2 regions of the Brevibacillus sp. HB2.2 genome follow, and region 1 is predicted to be linked to the other one. Evidence: riboswitches for the same ligand, from Rfam matches in the RefSeq annotation. Region 1 holds a riboswitch; the other holds the start of a gene.
The links. A riboswitch is a leader RNA that binds a small molecule or an ion and turns the genes downstream of it on or off. The one in region 1 is predicted to bind cobalamin.
Positions count from the first base shown of each region.

Region 2: it holds a riboswitch for cobalamin, as region 1 does, so the genes downstream of both, metE (5-methyltetrahydropteroyltriglutamate--homocysteine S-methyltransferase) here and HP401_RS24495 (energy-coupling factor ABC transporter permease) in region 1, are expected to answer to the same signal.

Region 1 is NZ_JABSUV010000043.1:14,120-21,796, reverse strand. Features, by position in the region: gene HP401_RS24520 (ornithine cyclodeaminase family protein) at 1-440, opposite strand, end outside; gene HP401_RS24515 (helix-turn-helix domain-containing protein) at 655-1,224, shown strand; gene HP401_RS24510 (PucR family transcriptional regulator) at 1,306-2,544, shown strand; gene ald (alanine dehydrogenase) at 2,676-3,800, shown strand; gene HP401_RS24500 (quinone-dependent dihydroorotate dehydrogenase) at 4,180-5,271, shown strand; cobalamin riboswitch at 5,404-5,597, shown strand; gene HP401_RS24495 (energy-coupling factor ABC transporter permease) at 5,740-6,504, shown strand; gene HP401_RS24490 (energy-coupling factor ABC transporter substrate-binding protein) at 6,501-6,785, shown strand; gene cbiQ (cobalt ECF transporter T component CbiQ) at 6,782-7,579, shown strand; gene HP401_RS24480 (energy-coupling factor ABC transporter ATP-binding protein) at 7,576-7,677, shown strand, end outside.
Region 2 is NZ_JABSUV010000025.1:9,473-17,149, reverse strand. Features, by position in the region: gene HP401_RS30285 (MurR/RpiR family transcriptional regulator) at 1-168, opposite strand, end outside; gene HP401_RS30280 (DUF418 domain-containing protein) at 394-1,395, opposite strand; gene HP401_RS30275 (acyl-CoA thioesterase) at 1,748-2,224, opposite strand; gene metE (5-methyltetrahydropteroyltriglutamate--homocysteine S-methyltransferase) at 2,248-4,539, opposite strand; cobalamin riboswitch at 4,685-4,883, opposite strand; gene nrdF (class 1b ribonucleoside-diphosphate reductase subunit beta) at 4,970-5,920, opposite strand; gene nrdE (class 1b ribonucleoside-diphosphate reductase subunit alpha) at 5,976-7,677, opposite strand, start outside.

The DNA of each region.
Region 1 (7,677 bases):
ATGACGGCTTGAATCTGTCCGATGGATTGTGCTCCGCATCCCAATACAGCACAGTTTTGCGCAGTTTCTTTTGCCAAGTATTTGGTTGCAACGCCACTGCTTGCACCTGTGCGCATAATCGTCAATAGGCTCGCGTCCATCATCGCCACATGCTGTCCCGTTTTTGCTTCGGTCAACACGATGACACTTTGGAGTGCTTTGATATCGTGTTTGTGATTCTCCGGGAAAATACTGATGATTTTTACCGCTACATAATCGTCCGTTTCCAAATAGGACGGCATGTATAGACTGGTTGCTCCGTATTTCGGATGGTCAATGGCAGTACGAACAGGGGTGGTGACATTTCCCAGCATATGCTCACGGAAGACGTGTTCCACATCTTCCAAGCAATCTTTCATCGTGTAGATTTGTTCAATGTTTTCACGGCTTAATACGAGCATGACATTCATCCTTTCATCAGGATCCTTTGTCAGTAGATATTGAAGTGCCACTTCAATTTGTGAAAATAAAACAATCACAAATTCAAATAATAATAAAGATTATAAAATGCAAGACAATTTCCAGCAATAGTAAAAATTGATACTTATGCTAACTTTACAACTTTTTTCGGGAAAGAGTATGATAGACCTATCCTTTTTACGGCGAGGTATGCAAATGGAACCCACCATTGGTGTATTAATCAAATCGCTTCGTGTCGGCAAAAAGAAGACACTCAAACAAATTGCGAAAAAAACACAGCTGTCGATCAGCTTTTTGTCCCAAGTAGAGCGTGGGAAGTCTTCCATTACGCTGGAGTCATTGAAAAAAATTTCGGAAGCCTTGGGAGTGAGCCCAGGCTATTTCTTTTCGGGCGAGTCGAGTGGAGGGAATGAGCAGGTACGCAGGGCGAGCAAGGAGCGATCTGGGCTTCTGCATGCGCCTTTTGTGTATGAGGACCTGTCCAGTGATTTGGAGAATCCGACGTTGGTACCGATTCTCGTCACGCTATCCCCGCATGGAGAAAAAGGCACGCCTTTTGTTCATCAGGGGCAAGAGTTTATTTATGTCCTGGATGGTGTGCTGACACTTTTACTGGAGGAAGAGGAGCATGATTTGTTCCCTGGCGACAGCATTCACATGGATTCATCCGTGCCACACAACTGGGTGAACCGTACAGGCGAGGTTACCAGATTCCTTTGTGTCAATTCGCATGACAGCGACAGGATTCCAACCGCTCCTCATTAATGGAGCGAGAGCGTTTAGCGAAGTCATGTTTTTTACTATAATAGAGGAACACGTAGAAAAGAGCGGTAAAGAGGTGAAAGTGTGCCCGTAGAGCCTAACTATTTTCAACAGTATCAGCATGCTGATATCGACGAATTAGCTGATGTCATTGGAGAACTTTTGCAAAATCCGATTACGGTTGAAGATGCCGATCATAAACTGATTGCTTACAGCTCACACGGAGAAAGCACAGATGAAGCGCGCTGGTCTACCATCATGGGGCGACGGGTACCGGAAAAAGTGCTGACGCGCCTCTGGAAGGACGGCGTATTCCAGGAGCTGTTAACGCACGACAACCCCGTACACATCCCGGCTAAGGACGAAATCGGCTTGGGGAAGCGTGTAGCGATTGCCATTCGCAGAGGGAGCGACGTGCTCGGTTACATTTGGGCACAAGAGGTGAATCGACCAATTACCCAGGAAGATGATGAAATTCTTCGTCAGGCAGCACGTGTAGCTGTCTCGCGTCTCATCCAACGGCAGGGAAAACGCAAGGCGGAAGAACAGCGACGCAAGGAATTTCTGTGGGAGCTGTTGCTGGGGAATCACAGCAGTGAGGCTGGCATTCGCCAAAAAGCGGACACCTTGCAGATGCAGCTTCCGACCTCTTATTTAATTTGTATTATAGAAGCGGCAGGAACCCGTCTAGATCAGTACTTATATCCGTTGTTAATGCGTGACAAGCTGCTATGGGTTGTCGACGGATCACAAATCATCTTATTGATCGGTCTGTCCGATGCGAAAAAAGAGAAGAGCGACGTGCTCATTCGCAAGGTGGAACAGTTCCTCGCAGACTCGCTCGGCAAGCTCGAAGCACATGTCACAGAAGGACGCCAGGTGATTGCCGGGTACGGGAGAGATTACAAGTCTTATACGGATATTGTGAAAAGTTACAGGGAAGCGCTGCATGCACTCAAGATCAAAAAGCTGTTTCCTCAGGAAAATGAAGGGATTCACGGGTACCACGAGTTGGGGATTTATCGCTATTTACTTCAACTGAAGCAGTGGGAAGAGGAGCAGGGCTATCAGAATGAACGGTTGGAAAAACTCAGACAGTACGATCGCGAGAACCAGACCACGCTCTTGACGACTTTGGAAACTTTTTTGGATGCCGCTGGCAAGGTCAACAAGACAGCAGAGCGTTTGCATATCCACATCAATACGTTGAGCTACCGGCTGAGACGAATTGAGGAGATCATGCGTGTCGACCTCGACAATATGAACCAGCGGGCTGCCTTATATTTAGAGTTGAAAATAGCCAAATTAGATAGGGAACAGTAGTTCGTTTGTGAATTTTCACAAATGAAAAGATGCTAAAATTAAAGGAATCTCCAAGGAGTATGCCCGAAGATACGCTGTACAATAATAGTAACCGCAAAGAAATTGGCGTTTCCAAGGAGGACATACTTATCATGATCGTTGGAATTCCAAAAGAAATTAAAAATAATGAGAACCGCGTAGCCATTACTCCGGCAGGTGTAGCTGCTCTGGTACAAAACGGACATTTGGTTCGTGTAGAAACAAGTGCAGGGCAAGGCAGTGGTTTTACGAATGAAGATTACAAGGCAGTAGGCGCTGAGATCGTAGAGACAGCAGCAGAGGCATGGGCGTCTGACATGGTCATGAAAGTAAAAGAACCACTCCCTGCTGAATACGGATATTTCCGTGAGGGTCTGATTCTGTTCACGTATTTGCATCTCGCACCAGAGCCTGAATTGACTCGTGAATTGCTCGATAAAAAAGTGATTGCAATCGCTTACGAAACCATCCAGCTCGACAATGGCGCTCTGCCACTGTTGATGCCGATGTCTGAAGTAGCAGGTCGCATGTCCGTTCAAATCGGCGCGCAATTCCTGGAAAAGCAATACGGTGGAAAAGGCGTTCTGCTCGGTGGCGTACCAGGCGTGCCAAAAGGCGAGGTAGTCGTAATCGGCGGCGGGATCGTAGGAACAAACGCAGCGAAAATGGCGCTTGGACTGGGTGCAAATGTAACCATTATCGATGTAAACGCAGACCGTCTGCGCCAACTGGATGACCTGTTCCAAGGTCGCGTTCAGACGCTGATGTCCAATTCCTTCAACATCGCAAACGCTGTGAAAAAAGCAGATTTGCTGGTAGGCGCTGTACTCATTCCAGGTGCTCGCGCTCCGCGTCTGGTAACAGAAGACATGGTAAAAGAGATGTCACCTGGTTCAGTGATCGTAGACGTTGCGATTGACCAAGGCGGATCGATCGAAACCGTTGACCGCATCACGACTCATGACAAGCCAACCTATGAGAAGCATGGTGTGATTCACTACGCGGTAGCGAACATGCCTGGTGCAGTCGCTCGTACATCTACATTGGCCCTGACCAACGTAACTGTTCCTTACGCGGTACAATTGGCGAACAAAGGCTACGCACAAGCGATTCGCGACAACAAAGCATTGGCAAAAGGCGTAAACGTCATCGACGGAAAAGTAGCTTACAAGGCTGTCGCTGATGCGCATAACCTGCCGTATGCTTCTATCGAAGAAGTTTTGCTGGTGAAAAACTAGCTTCAACGGTAAAAAGCAATGAAGAAACTGCTTGTCCGAGCTTACGGCAAGCAGTTTTTTTATTTAAACTCTCCTCCAAGCTATATAGATCAACCCCTGTCTTGACTCCTTTTAGAAACGTCCCGCGAATTTGCTCGGCTACCTGTTCTTCGGAGCTTTTTTGTACGAAAGCAGGCGTAACTGTACTCAACATTTCACGAACGAACCCCTTTAGTCGTTCACCTTCATGAAAGACTTATCCCCCTGTGTGTGGTGGTGCTGTTAGGATTTGCCTGCTTGATTGGAAATATGTATCACGTATAAAGGTTACATCCTCCCGAAAAAGTATGGTATTCTACTATGAGGTAAAAAGGTAGAAACGGAGTAAGGAGTGCAGCCGATGTATCAGCTCATAAGAAAATATCTGTTCCAGCAAGATGCGGAAGAGATTCATGAAAAGACAATTGGTGCCTTAAGGCTGGTGGAGGATTCTGCTCCAGGCAAAAGCATCCTGAAGATGATCTATCAGGTAAAAGACCAGCGGTTGGAGAATAAGCTGTGGGGAATGACTTTTCCGAATCCAGTCGGACTTGCAGCCGGTTTTGATAAAAATGCAGAAGTTTATCATGCGTTGGGTGCTCTTGGTTTTGGGTTTGTGGAAATCGGGACATTGACGCCACAGGGGCAGCCAGGCAATCCGAAGCCTCGATTGTTCCGATTGCCGGAACATCAAGCTGTCATTAACCGGATGGGCTTCAACAATCACGGTGCGTATTTGGCTTCCCAGCACTTAGTCGATTACGCATACTCAGATGTTCCGATTGGGATTAACATTGGGAAAAACAAAGTAACGCCGAATGAAGAGGCGGCCATTGACTATAGCAAATGTATGGACATGCTCTATGCATACGGTCACTATTTCGTCATTAACATCAGCTCTCCGAATACCCCGAATCTTCGTGACTTGCAGGAAACGGAGAGCTTGCGTCATTTGGTGCGTGCAGTAAAAGAAAAGGCAACCGAAATGGAAGGGCGTTCCATCAAGAAAAAGCCGATCTTGCTAAAAGTAGCGCCAGACATGTCAGATGAGCACATGCGCGATGTTGTTCACGCTGCTGTAGAAGAAGGCATTTCCGGAATTATTGCTACCAATACGACACTGTCACGTGAGGCCGTTTCCGGACATCGATTTGCCGAGGAAGCGGGCGGACTGAGCGGTAGACCTCTTACAGAGCGTTCCACTGCTTGGGTGAAGGAGATTTATCAAGAAGTAGGGGACAAGGTACCAATCATCGGTGTCGGCGGTATTTATAACGGCGAAGATGCCTACGCGAAAATCCGGGCAGGAGCCAGTCTTGTTCAGGTGTATACGGGGATGATTTATCAGGGCCCAGGTATCGCCAAACAAATCAACAAAAAACTGCTCAAGCTCATGCAACGCGATGGTTTTAAACATATTAGCGAAGTAATTGGCGTAGACGCAAAAGAATAGAAAGAATAAGTATGCATAGGTCGATGGCTCCTTTGTAGCGGGTCATCGACTTATGCGTTTTTGCTTATATTCTTCCGATTTATGTAGTGATCCGGTATAATGATGTGGGACAAACATGAATTGTCAGTCAATTGCATATAGTCGGCGTTAGGTGCCTTTATGTGACGCATAAAGGGTAACAGGGAATCGGGTGAAAGTCCCGAGCGGTCCCGCCACTGTAACCAGGGAGCTCTCTTTGAAAAGGAAACCACTCATCTTCGTATGGGGAAGGACAAGGAGCGCATGGATCTGGAAGCCAGGAGACCTACCTAGTAGCCACACCCACAGAACCTTCGCGGAAAGGAGCGGTGAATACGAGGCAATGAGGCTGTCTAGTCAGTCTGTTGTTTTGTGTGCACATCTCGTCCACTGATGGATGGGATTTTTTTGTTTGGAGGAAAGAATGAAAGTCAGTGAAGGAGGATAAACATGAATCGATCTCGTCTCGTATCTACTTGTTTGATGATCGCGGGCTTTGTCTTGTATTTTTTGCTCAATGAACCTGAGACAGGACATGCAATGCACATCATGGAAGGGTATTTGCCATTATCCTGGGCCTTATTTTGGTGGGCTGTGTTCTTGCCATTCTTTATTCTTGGGATTCGCTCGATTAACAAGATTGTAAAAGAACATCCCGAGATGAAGCTCCTTATTGGCGTTGCAGGAGCATTTGCCTTTGTTTTATCTGCATTGAAAATCCCTTCGGTTACAGGCAGCAGCTCTCACCCGACTGGAACGGGCCTTGGCGCCATTATGTTTGGGCCTTTTGCGATGTCTGTGTTAGGGAGTATGGTGCTCTTGTTTCAAGCCTTGCTTTTGGCGCATGGAGGTTTGACTACGCTAGGGGCAAATGCTGTATCCATGGCAGTGGTAGGACCGATGGTGGCATACGGAATCTATCGGTTGATTATGAAAGTGGCCGGAAGTCAGCGGCTGGCGGTTTTTGCGGCGGCGGCTTTGGCTGATCTCGCTACCTATGTGGTGACTTCGCTTCAACTGGCACTCGCATTTCCAGCTGAATCTGGCGGAGTGTTGGCTTCGTTTGCCAAATTCGCAGGAATATTTGCGTTCACGCAAGTACCGCTCGCCATCAGTGAAGGTCTGTTGACCGTTCTTGTTTGGAACTGGTTGTTATCTTATAACGCAAAAGAGCTTACACAGCTTCGTTTGCTCAAACGGGAGGAATCGCTGTGAAAAAAGGATGGAACTGGCTTTTACTCTTGGGGGTAATCGTACTGGCTACTGTCCCGCTGTTGCTGGTGCAGGATTCGGAATTTGGCGGCGCAGACGGCGTGGCAGAAGAAGCGATCAAGGAAATAGCTCCGAACTACGAACCATGGTTTCAACCGCTAATAGAACCGCCAGGGGGAGAGACGGAGAGTCTATTGTTTGCGGTGCAGGCGGCGTTGGGAGCGGGAGTGGTTGGCTACGCCGTGGGCTTGTACAAAGGTCGGTTGGATAAACGCAAAAAATGAACGGGTTGCAGCTTGATTCTCTCTCTTATCAAAACAGGCTAAAACATCTGCCGCCAGCTCATAAGCTATTGCTGGCGAGTGCAATGCTACTGCTCGTCCTGGTGGGACATGTATGGATGCAGATGGCGGTCGTGGTTTGGATGACGGTATGGGTAGTGGTGTATGCCCGTATTCCTGTCCGTATCTACTGTGCCTTTATGATCGTGTCACTCTCGTTTTTCGCGGCGGGGCTCCCTGCACTATTGATTGAAGGGGCGAGAGCAGGAGGAGTACAGGTCCAGGTCGCGGCAGCATGGGATTTGGGTTCGTATGTGCTCTATGTGCCGGTGTCCTCCTTCAGTAAAGTTTGGATCTTATTTTGGCGGACCATGGCGAGCTTATCCTGCTTTGCTTTCCTTTTGTTTACCGTGCCGTTTGCCGAAATCTTGCAGGTGCTTCGCCGGCTTCATATGCCTGTTCTTGTGACTGATTTATTAATGATCATGTATCGATTTATTTTTGTGTTGGTAACGATTTCTCACCAGATCTGGATTGCCCAACGTTCGCGCGGAGGTCATCGCGGCTTCCGGGCGACACTTCGGGATGCAGGGGTTCTCGTTGCGCAATTGTTTGTCAGAGCGATGCGCAAATACGAAGCCCTGCACAAAGGAATGGCGGCAAGAGGTTTCGGGGAGAGCATGCAGGTGCTCTCGTTTCATTCCCATGCCCGCTCGCGCCGCTATGAGTGGGAATCAATCGCAGGCTGTATCCTGCTGGTGCTGCTTGAGTGGTGGACAGGAGGTTGGCGGTTATGACATCACGGTTGTTGGAGTTCATCGATTTGCAGTACACGTATCCAGGAGGGCGGGGACCAGTCCTGTCAGGGCTGTCCTTATGGATTCCAGAGGGGAAA
Region 2 (7,677 bases), on a different contig from region 1:
AAAGCGAATGACAGTTGCTTCACTGGTATTCGTAAACTCCGCGATTTTTTTAGCGGTATGGATCGCAAGTAAGCTGGGCTTTTCTATCGCGATCTTACAGATGATTTTTTGGCTTGCTGTCAGCTTTCCATACTGCTTCCGAATCCGTTCCTTTACGAGTTGTGCCATACCTGAAGCCCCTTTATCATTCTGATTTATTTTAATATTGGGAATAGTATATCCTTTGCAATAAATCACTTCAATACTTCTTGGAAAATGTAGTTTTTGCTTCATTTTGGTGTATGCGGACTGTAAAAAGGGACCTCCACAGTTGGAAGGCCCCTTCTCTTCTCTTTTTATTCCGTACTGAGACATTCATTTGGAACCCAGCCCTAAAGCTATATCGTATTTCGCTTATTTCTCAACTTGCTTAGTCTTTTTTATTTGAACTTTACTCCAATAAGTGAAAGATCGTAATAACAGTTCAACCGGTCCCATCTTACAATACTTTAACCATATGGAGCTACCAGTGAGTAGAACAGCATGAATGATTAAGAAAGTAATCAAAGAATGAATACTAATCATGGAGCTAAAAACAATTAATAAGGCACTTTGTGCAAGATAATTTGTTAAGGACATTTGTCCATATAATTTTAATGGAGACAATATAGCTTTTATCTGATTCCATTGCAGAGAAATAATAAGGATGCTAACCATCATCGAGGAAACTAAATAATCTTCTAGTATTTCAATGCCTGCTGGAGTAATCTCTACTGAGCTATTTACAAAATATAAAATGACATAAGCACAAATGATCCCAATTAAAAAAATCAAAACATGCTTTACTTTCGCATAAATATTTTCAATTATTTTAAATTGGCCCATGGTAAAACCTATCATCATCAGCGATAACCATTTACTAATTGCTGAGAAAAGTTCTAGCCATGCAATTCTCTCCCCATAATACGGTTGACAAAAGGCAGTTACGATAGACAAAATGATTAGGATTATCGTTACCACTAAGTTCGTCCATTGATTTGTTTTAAAAAACAGAGCTATAAATAGGCCAAGGACAGCGTACTGCATCAGCACATCGTGAATACCTGACGGTGCATAAAATGTATGGATCAGTCCTAGTACAAATAAGAAGCAGATTCTGCGGAAAAACAGAAGGTAACGGTTCTTTATTTGTTGTTGGGATCGATTCATAAAAAAGTAGCTTCCAAGTCCAAATAAGAAAAATAGAATTGGATAAAATTTACTGTTAAAAATATAATACAGTCCAGCATGTAATTCATTATAATTCGACACATTATTCATCACCTGAAAACTATTTACAAGAAGTACCCCAATCAAGGCAAATCCTCGTAAGTAATCCATAATGTCTATTCTTGTATACGAATTTATTTTATTCATGTAGAATCTCCTCATTGAAAATATTCATTTAGATTAAACACCTTACCTACCTTTATCTTTTCAACTCCCCAAGTCGGTTTCATGACTTAAACATACACGTTATCTTTAGACAAATGAATGACTGCTGTCTTACAATACAGAATACAATCTTACTAAATCGTAAAATTACCAGAGCACCTCATTTAAAGAAGTTAGCCATAGACGAAAAGGTAAATCGTACGGAAGCGAGAATGAATCCAGTGGCAGAAAACGACTTTCTAAATAGTCATAAAAAAAAATGCCTCCGGTGACCTGTTGCAACCAAGCTCACCAGAGGCATCTATTCGTTATAGGGGGGGTGATAGTGTTCCCCTTACATCTCTACCTTCCGCTTCCTTCTCAATACATGACGTTCCTTCGCTTTTTCATACTGAATGCGCTCTTCCTCAGTATCAGGAATGACACCAGGCACGATCGTCGGCTTTCCTTGATCGTCGAGGGCAATCATCGTCAGATACGCGCGTGCTGTCATGCGCTTTTCCCCGGTCAACAAGTTCTCCGCTTCCACTCTCACGAATACTTCCATCGATGTCTTATGGGTCCAGGTCACATATGCCTCCAGGTTGATCGCTTCCCCTGTCTTGATTGGCGCAAGAAAATCGAAGGAATCGCTCGACGCAGTGACAACAGGCTTACGGCAATGTCGCATAGCTGCGATGCAGGCGATTTTATCTACATAGGCCATGACTTTTCCACCGAAAATGGTATGGTGGTGATTGGTATCCGGTGGAAAGACGAGATCAGTCAAAAAGGTTCTCGATTGTTGGATCGGTCGTGCTTCTGTCATCATTTGTGTGGCTCCTCTCATCGCGTTCACCTTCCCGACTGAGCTGTCAAACGATTCCGAATCGCCTTCGTTGCCGCAACCATGTTTCGTAATGACTGAACGGTTTCTTCTCTTCCTCTCGTCTTCAGCCCGCAATCCGGGTTTATCCAAAATTGATCCGGTGGAAGTACTTGCACACCTCGTGCTACCATATCTTCCATTTCTGAAACAGCTGGAACTCGGGGGCTATGGATATCATATACGCCGAGCCCGATGCCTTTATCATACGTACCTGTTTCGAACACAGACACGAGCTCTCCGTGGCTACGTGAGGTTTCAATCGAGATCACATCGGCATCGAGTTCGCTGATGACGTCCATGAAATCATGGAATTCGCAATAGCACATATGTGTATGAATCTGGGTGCTCGGCGCAACAGTGGAAGTCGCTAGACGAAACGCTCTGACACCCCACTCGAGATAAGCTGCTTGCTCTTCTTTTTTGAGCGGAAGTCCTTCGCGCAGCGCTGGTTCATCGACTTGAATCATGAGAATCCCCGCTTCTTCCAAGGCTTCTACCTCTTTTCGCAATGCCAACGCGATTTGTTCGCACACTTCTTGTCTGGAGACATCGTCTCGAGCAAACGACCAATTCAGAATAGTTGCTGGGCCCGTTAACATACCCTTCATTGGTTTGGCGGTCAATGATTTTGCATACACACTTTCTTTGACCGTCATTGGTGCCACAAACTCCACATCTCCGTAAATAACAGGTGGCTTCACGCAACGCGAGCCATATGACTGCACCCAGCCGTTTTTCGTGAACAAAAAGCCATCGAGCTTTTCGCCAAAATACTCAACCATATCTGTTCGTTCGAACTCACCATGGACGAGGACATCCAGACCGAGCTCTTCTTGTATTTTGACCCATTCCTTGATTTGCGCATGAATGAAAGCGTCGTATTGCTCTACTGTCCAGTTCCCTTTTTTAAACTGCTGTCGGGCTTGACGAACCTCCGCCGTCTGCGGGAAACTACCGATTGTGGTCGTTGGCAACAGTGGTAACTTCCACGTATTTTGTTGAATCTCTCGACGTTCGAGATAAGGAACACTTCTTTCAAGTTTGGCAGCAGCGACTTGACGTAAAGCATTCTTCACTTCTAGACGATTCCTCGCTGGAGATAATGCGAGCTTTAGCAAGTCCGCTTCATTTTGAGCGATCTCTTTTGAAATGACGTACTTACCATATCGGAATCCTTGGACTAAAAGCTGTACTTCCCCTAGTTTTTCGTCGGAAAACGCCAATGCAGACACGACTTCCTCTGGCAATTCGCTCTCTGCTTCAACTGTTACAGGAACGTGCAACAAACTGCTAGACGGTTGCAGCCACAGCTTTTCGAGTGGAACGATCTCGGAAATTTCATTGACCAGCTCCCATTTCTCTTCAATGGACGCACGCCATATGTTTCGACCGTCGATGATTCCCGCTGCGAGAATCTTGTCTGCTGGAAACCCGTGTGTTTTTAGATGAGTCAAATTGCGCTTCGCTCCGTGTACAAAATCAAGACCGATTCCTTTTACCGGTAAGGAAACTAGCTCCTTGTACCAATCCACCGCTTCAAAATAGGTTTGCAGCATGCATTGTAGATGCGGGAGTGCTTGACCGATCTGCGTATAGATACGTTTGATGATGGCGCGTTCTTGCTCAGAGACATCCAGTACAAATGCAGGCTCATCGATTTGCACCCATTCCACGCCGTGCAGCTCTAACTCCCGGAGAACGTCTATGTAGAGCGGAACGAGTTGATCCACGACGATCTCAAATTCGTTTTTCTCATATCCTTTAGACAATTTGACAAACGTATACGGGCCTACAATAACAGGCTTTCCGATGATGCCATACTTTTCTTTGGCCTCCAAATAGGCCTGGAGAGGCTTGTTCTCGGTTATGGCTGGTTGTCTTTCACCGAACTCCGGGACGATGTAATGGTAGTTCGTGTTAAACCATTTCGTCATTTCGCTGGCAACAGCTTCCTTCGAACCGCGAGCCATGGCGAAGTATGTGGCTAATGAAACCGGGCCTCCCTCGTATTCATAACGCTTGGGGACCATTCCAAACATCACAGCCATATCCAGCATGTGATCGTAGTACGTAAAGTCACCCACAGGGATCAGCTCGACCCCTTTTTCCTGCTGACGTAACAGGTTTTGGTGACGGATTTGCTCCATTTGCTGTACCAGGCTTGCCTCATCGATGCTGCCTGCCCAAAATACTTCCAATGCCTTTTTCCACTCCCGGTTCTTCCCGATCCGTGGATATCCCAAATTGCTGCTCTTCATGAGCTTCCTCTCCATTCTTCATTCGATCTTGACTTGAATCCGCCCAATAAAAAAGGCATCTCCAACGATCAAAAAGAACGTTAGAAATGCCAAATAAGCACTGAGATCACAGCATCCTAACACCTCCCTATCTCCCGTAGGTTAAGCAGTGTCGTCGAAACAGGCAGGTCTCCTGACTTTGGGATCATCATCTGCACATACCTTCCCAATCCGATTGGATCAGTGGCTAATAAATGTGCCGACTCCCCTCATACAGTGGCGGGACCGTGTCGGATTCTCACCGACTTCCCTTTTCATCCTTGGTCGATCTTGATAACCAAAGAACCTGTTCCCACTCCTATGAAATTATCATGGTTCTGTGAAGTGCCCCAGAAAACGAGCAGGGCAGCATACTGTTCATACCGTAACACAGAATCCATTTTTTGTCATACTAAAATCTAAAATCATCGTCCGTCAACGGCTCTACGTTTAGTGTACGGACATAACCATTTCCTTTTTTCGAGAAGAAGTCATGCTGCTTTGTCTGCGTGCGAATGCCGTTCAGCACGATCGGGTTCACTTCTTCCTCCGGGAATAGCGGGTCCAGCCCCAGATTCATCAATGCCTTATTCGCGTTGTAGCGCACGTAGGCATGAACCTCGTCAGCCAATCCGATTTCGGTATACAACGAAGTCGTATAGGCCTCTTCATTTTCTTGCAGCTCATGCAAAAGGGCATACAGCTCCTCTTTTGCTGCGGTCTGCTCGACCACACTCAGGCCTTGGTAGACTTCTTGCGCGAGAACGCCGACATAGAGTCCGTGGATGCTCTCGTCACGAACAATCAGGTCGATAATTTCCCCGCTACTTGTCATCTTTCCTTGCCCCGCCAAATAGAGCGGATAGAAGAAGCCGCTGTAAAACAGATAGCTTTCCAGGAAAACGGACGCTACCATCGCCATGTACAAGTCTTTCGGTTTCTCAATCTCTTGATAGCGTTTGGAGATGAGGGCCGCTTTCTTTTGCAAATGTGGATTGTTTTCTACCCACGAAAAAATACCGTCAATCTCTTCGGTCGTTGCCAGCGTTGTAAAAATACTGCTGTATGATTTGGCATGGATTTGCTCCATCATGCCCATGAAGGCGAGAACCGCTTTTCTTTGCAGTCCATCGACATGCTCCATGATCTTCGGCATCCCTACTCCACCCTGAACCGTATCCAGCAAGGTGAGACCGCCCAATACTTTTTTATATGTGTCCCGTTCAGTCGCACTGAGCTCCATCCAGGCCATCTTGTCATCTGACAACGGAATCTCATCATCCGTCCAGAACTGCATGATGTTTTGATTCCAAAACGTCATCGTAAAATCGTCGTCCGGCCTGTTCCAATTGACTGCTTTCATATGGCGTTCCTCTTCTCTTTTTGCTTGATGCTTTTCCTTATATGAATCGACTTCACTAAACTGCGCAGCTAATGCACTCTTCTACAGTCAAATGCTTCGTACGCGTATAGTAGAGCGACTTCAGACCTTTTTTCGCTGCGTAAATGTAATAGCGAGCCAGTTCTCTGGTTGAAATATTGCTGTTCACGTGCAGTACAGTCGAAATTCCTTGGTCGATGTGCTCTTGAATTTCGGCAATCAGATCAATCACTTTGAATTGGTCGATCACATACGCCGATTTGTAGTAAAAATAGTTTTCCTGCGACAAGTATGGCATCGGGTAATACGTCGTAGAGTTGGCATACGTTCTCGTTTCGATATGCTCGACGATTGGCATCACGCTAGAAGTCGCGTTCTGAATGTAGGAAATGCTCTGTGTCGGTGCAATCGCCAAACGGTACGCATGATAAACGCCATGCTTTTGCACCTTTTGCTGTAGCTCCGCCCAATCTGCTGGTGTCGGAATGTGCATTCCTTCAAAGAGAAGCTTTGCTTTTTCCGTCCGCGGGCTGTAATCGTTCGTCACGTACTTGTTAAAATAAGTGCCTTTTGCATATTCCGATTGTTCAAAGCCCAAGAAGGTCATGCCTGTTTCCCTTGCAATTTCCATACTTTTTTCCAAGGAGTAGAAGTTCATCATCATGAAGAACGTACGGGCGAAATCTTTCGCTTCTTCACTTTCGTAAGCGATTCTGTTCTTTGCGAGATAACCGTTCAGATTCATCGCACCGAGACCTACAGAGTGCAGCTCACGATTTGCCTTTTGAACGCCTGGAGCGTTTTCTACACGCGTCATGTCACTCACGGCTGTAATGGCTTCGATTCCTTCGTGGACAGATTCGCGGATCATTTTGCGTTCCATCACATTGACAATATTGAGCGATGCCAGATTGCAGCTAATATCGCGACGGATGATATCCATCTCGCCGTAATTGGTAATCGTCGAAGTCTCCTGTAGCTGGAAGATTTCCGTGCACAGGTTGGACATTTTTACCGAACCGAGATCTTTCAGCGCATGGTTGTTGTTCGCATTCGTTTTGTTCATGATGTACGGATAGCCCGATTCCATTTGGATCATCGCGATTTTGGTCAACATCTCGCGTGCGCTCATCACGGTCTTTTTCTTGATGCGATCGTTAGCCAAGAGCTCCTCGTACATCTCATCGAGGTCCATATCATCCAGATGCACGCCGTATTCTTTGTACACGGAGTACGGAGCAAACACAGTCAATGGCTTGTTTTCCTCAGCCAGCTTGTAGAATACGTTTGGTACGATCAGGCCGATGGACAACGTTTTGATGCGGGCTTTTTCATCCGCATTGATTTTTTTGCAATCGAGAAACTCGTTAATATCCCAGCCGAAGATGTTGTAGTACGCTGCACCTGAGCCTTTGCGTTGCCCCATTTGATCCGCGTAGGAAAACGCATCTTCCAACAGCTTGAGAACCGGCATAACACCTTTTGCTGCGCCCTCGACGCCTTTAATCGGCTCTCCTCGTCCGCGAAGCTTGGACAGGTTCACGGCTACACCGCCGCCAATTTTGGATAACTGCATACAAGTTCCCAAAATAAAGTTGATGGAATTCAGTGAATCATCCATTTCGAGCAAGAAGCAGGAAACCATTTCTCCCCGGCGGCTTTTGCCTGCGTTCAGGAAGGTTGGTGTCGCTGGTTGCAAGCGTTGATCCATCATGGAGACCGTTAAACGCTTGGCGAGC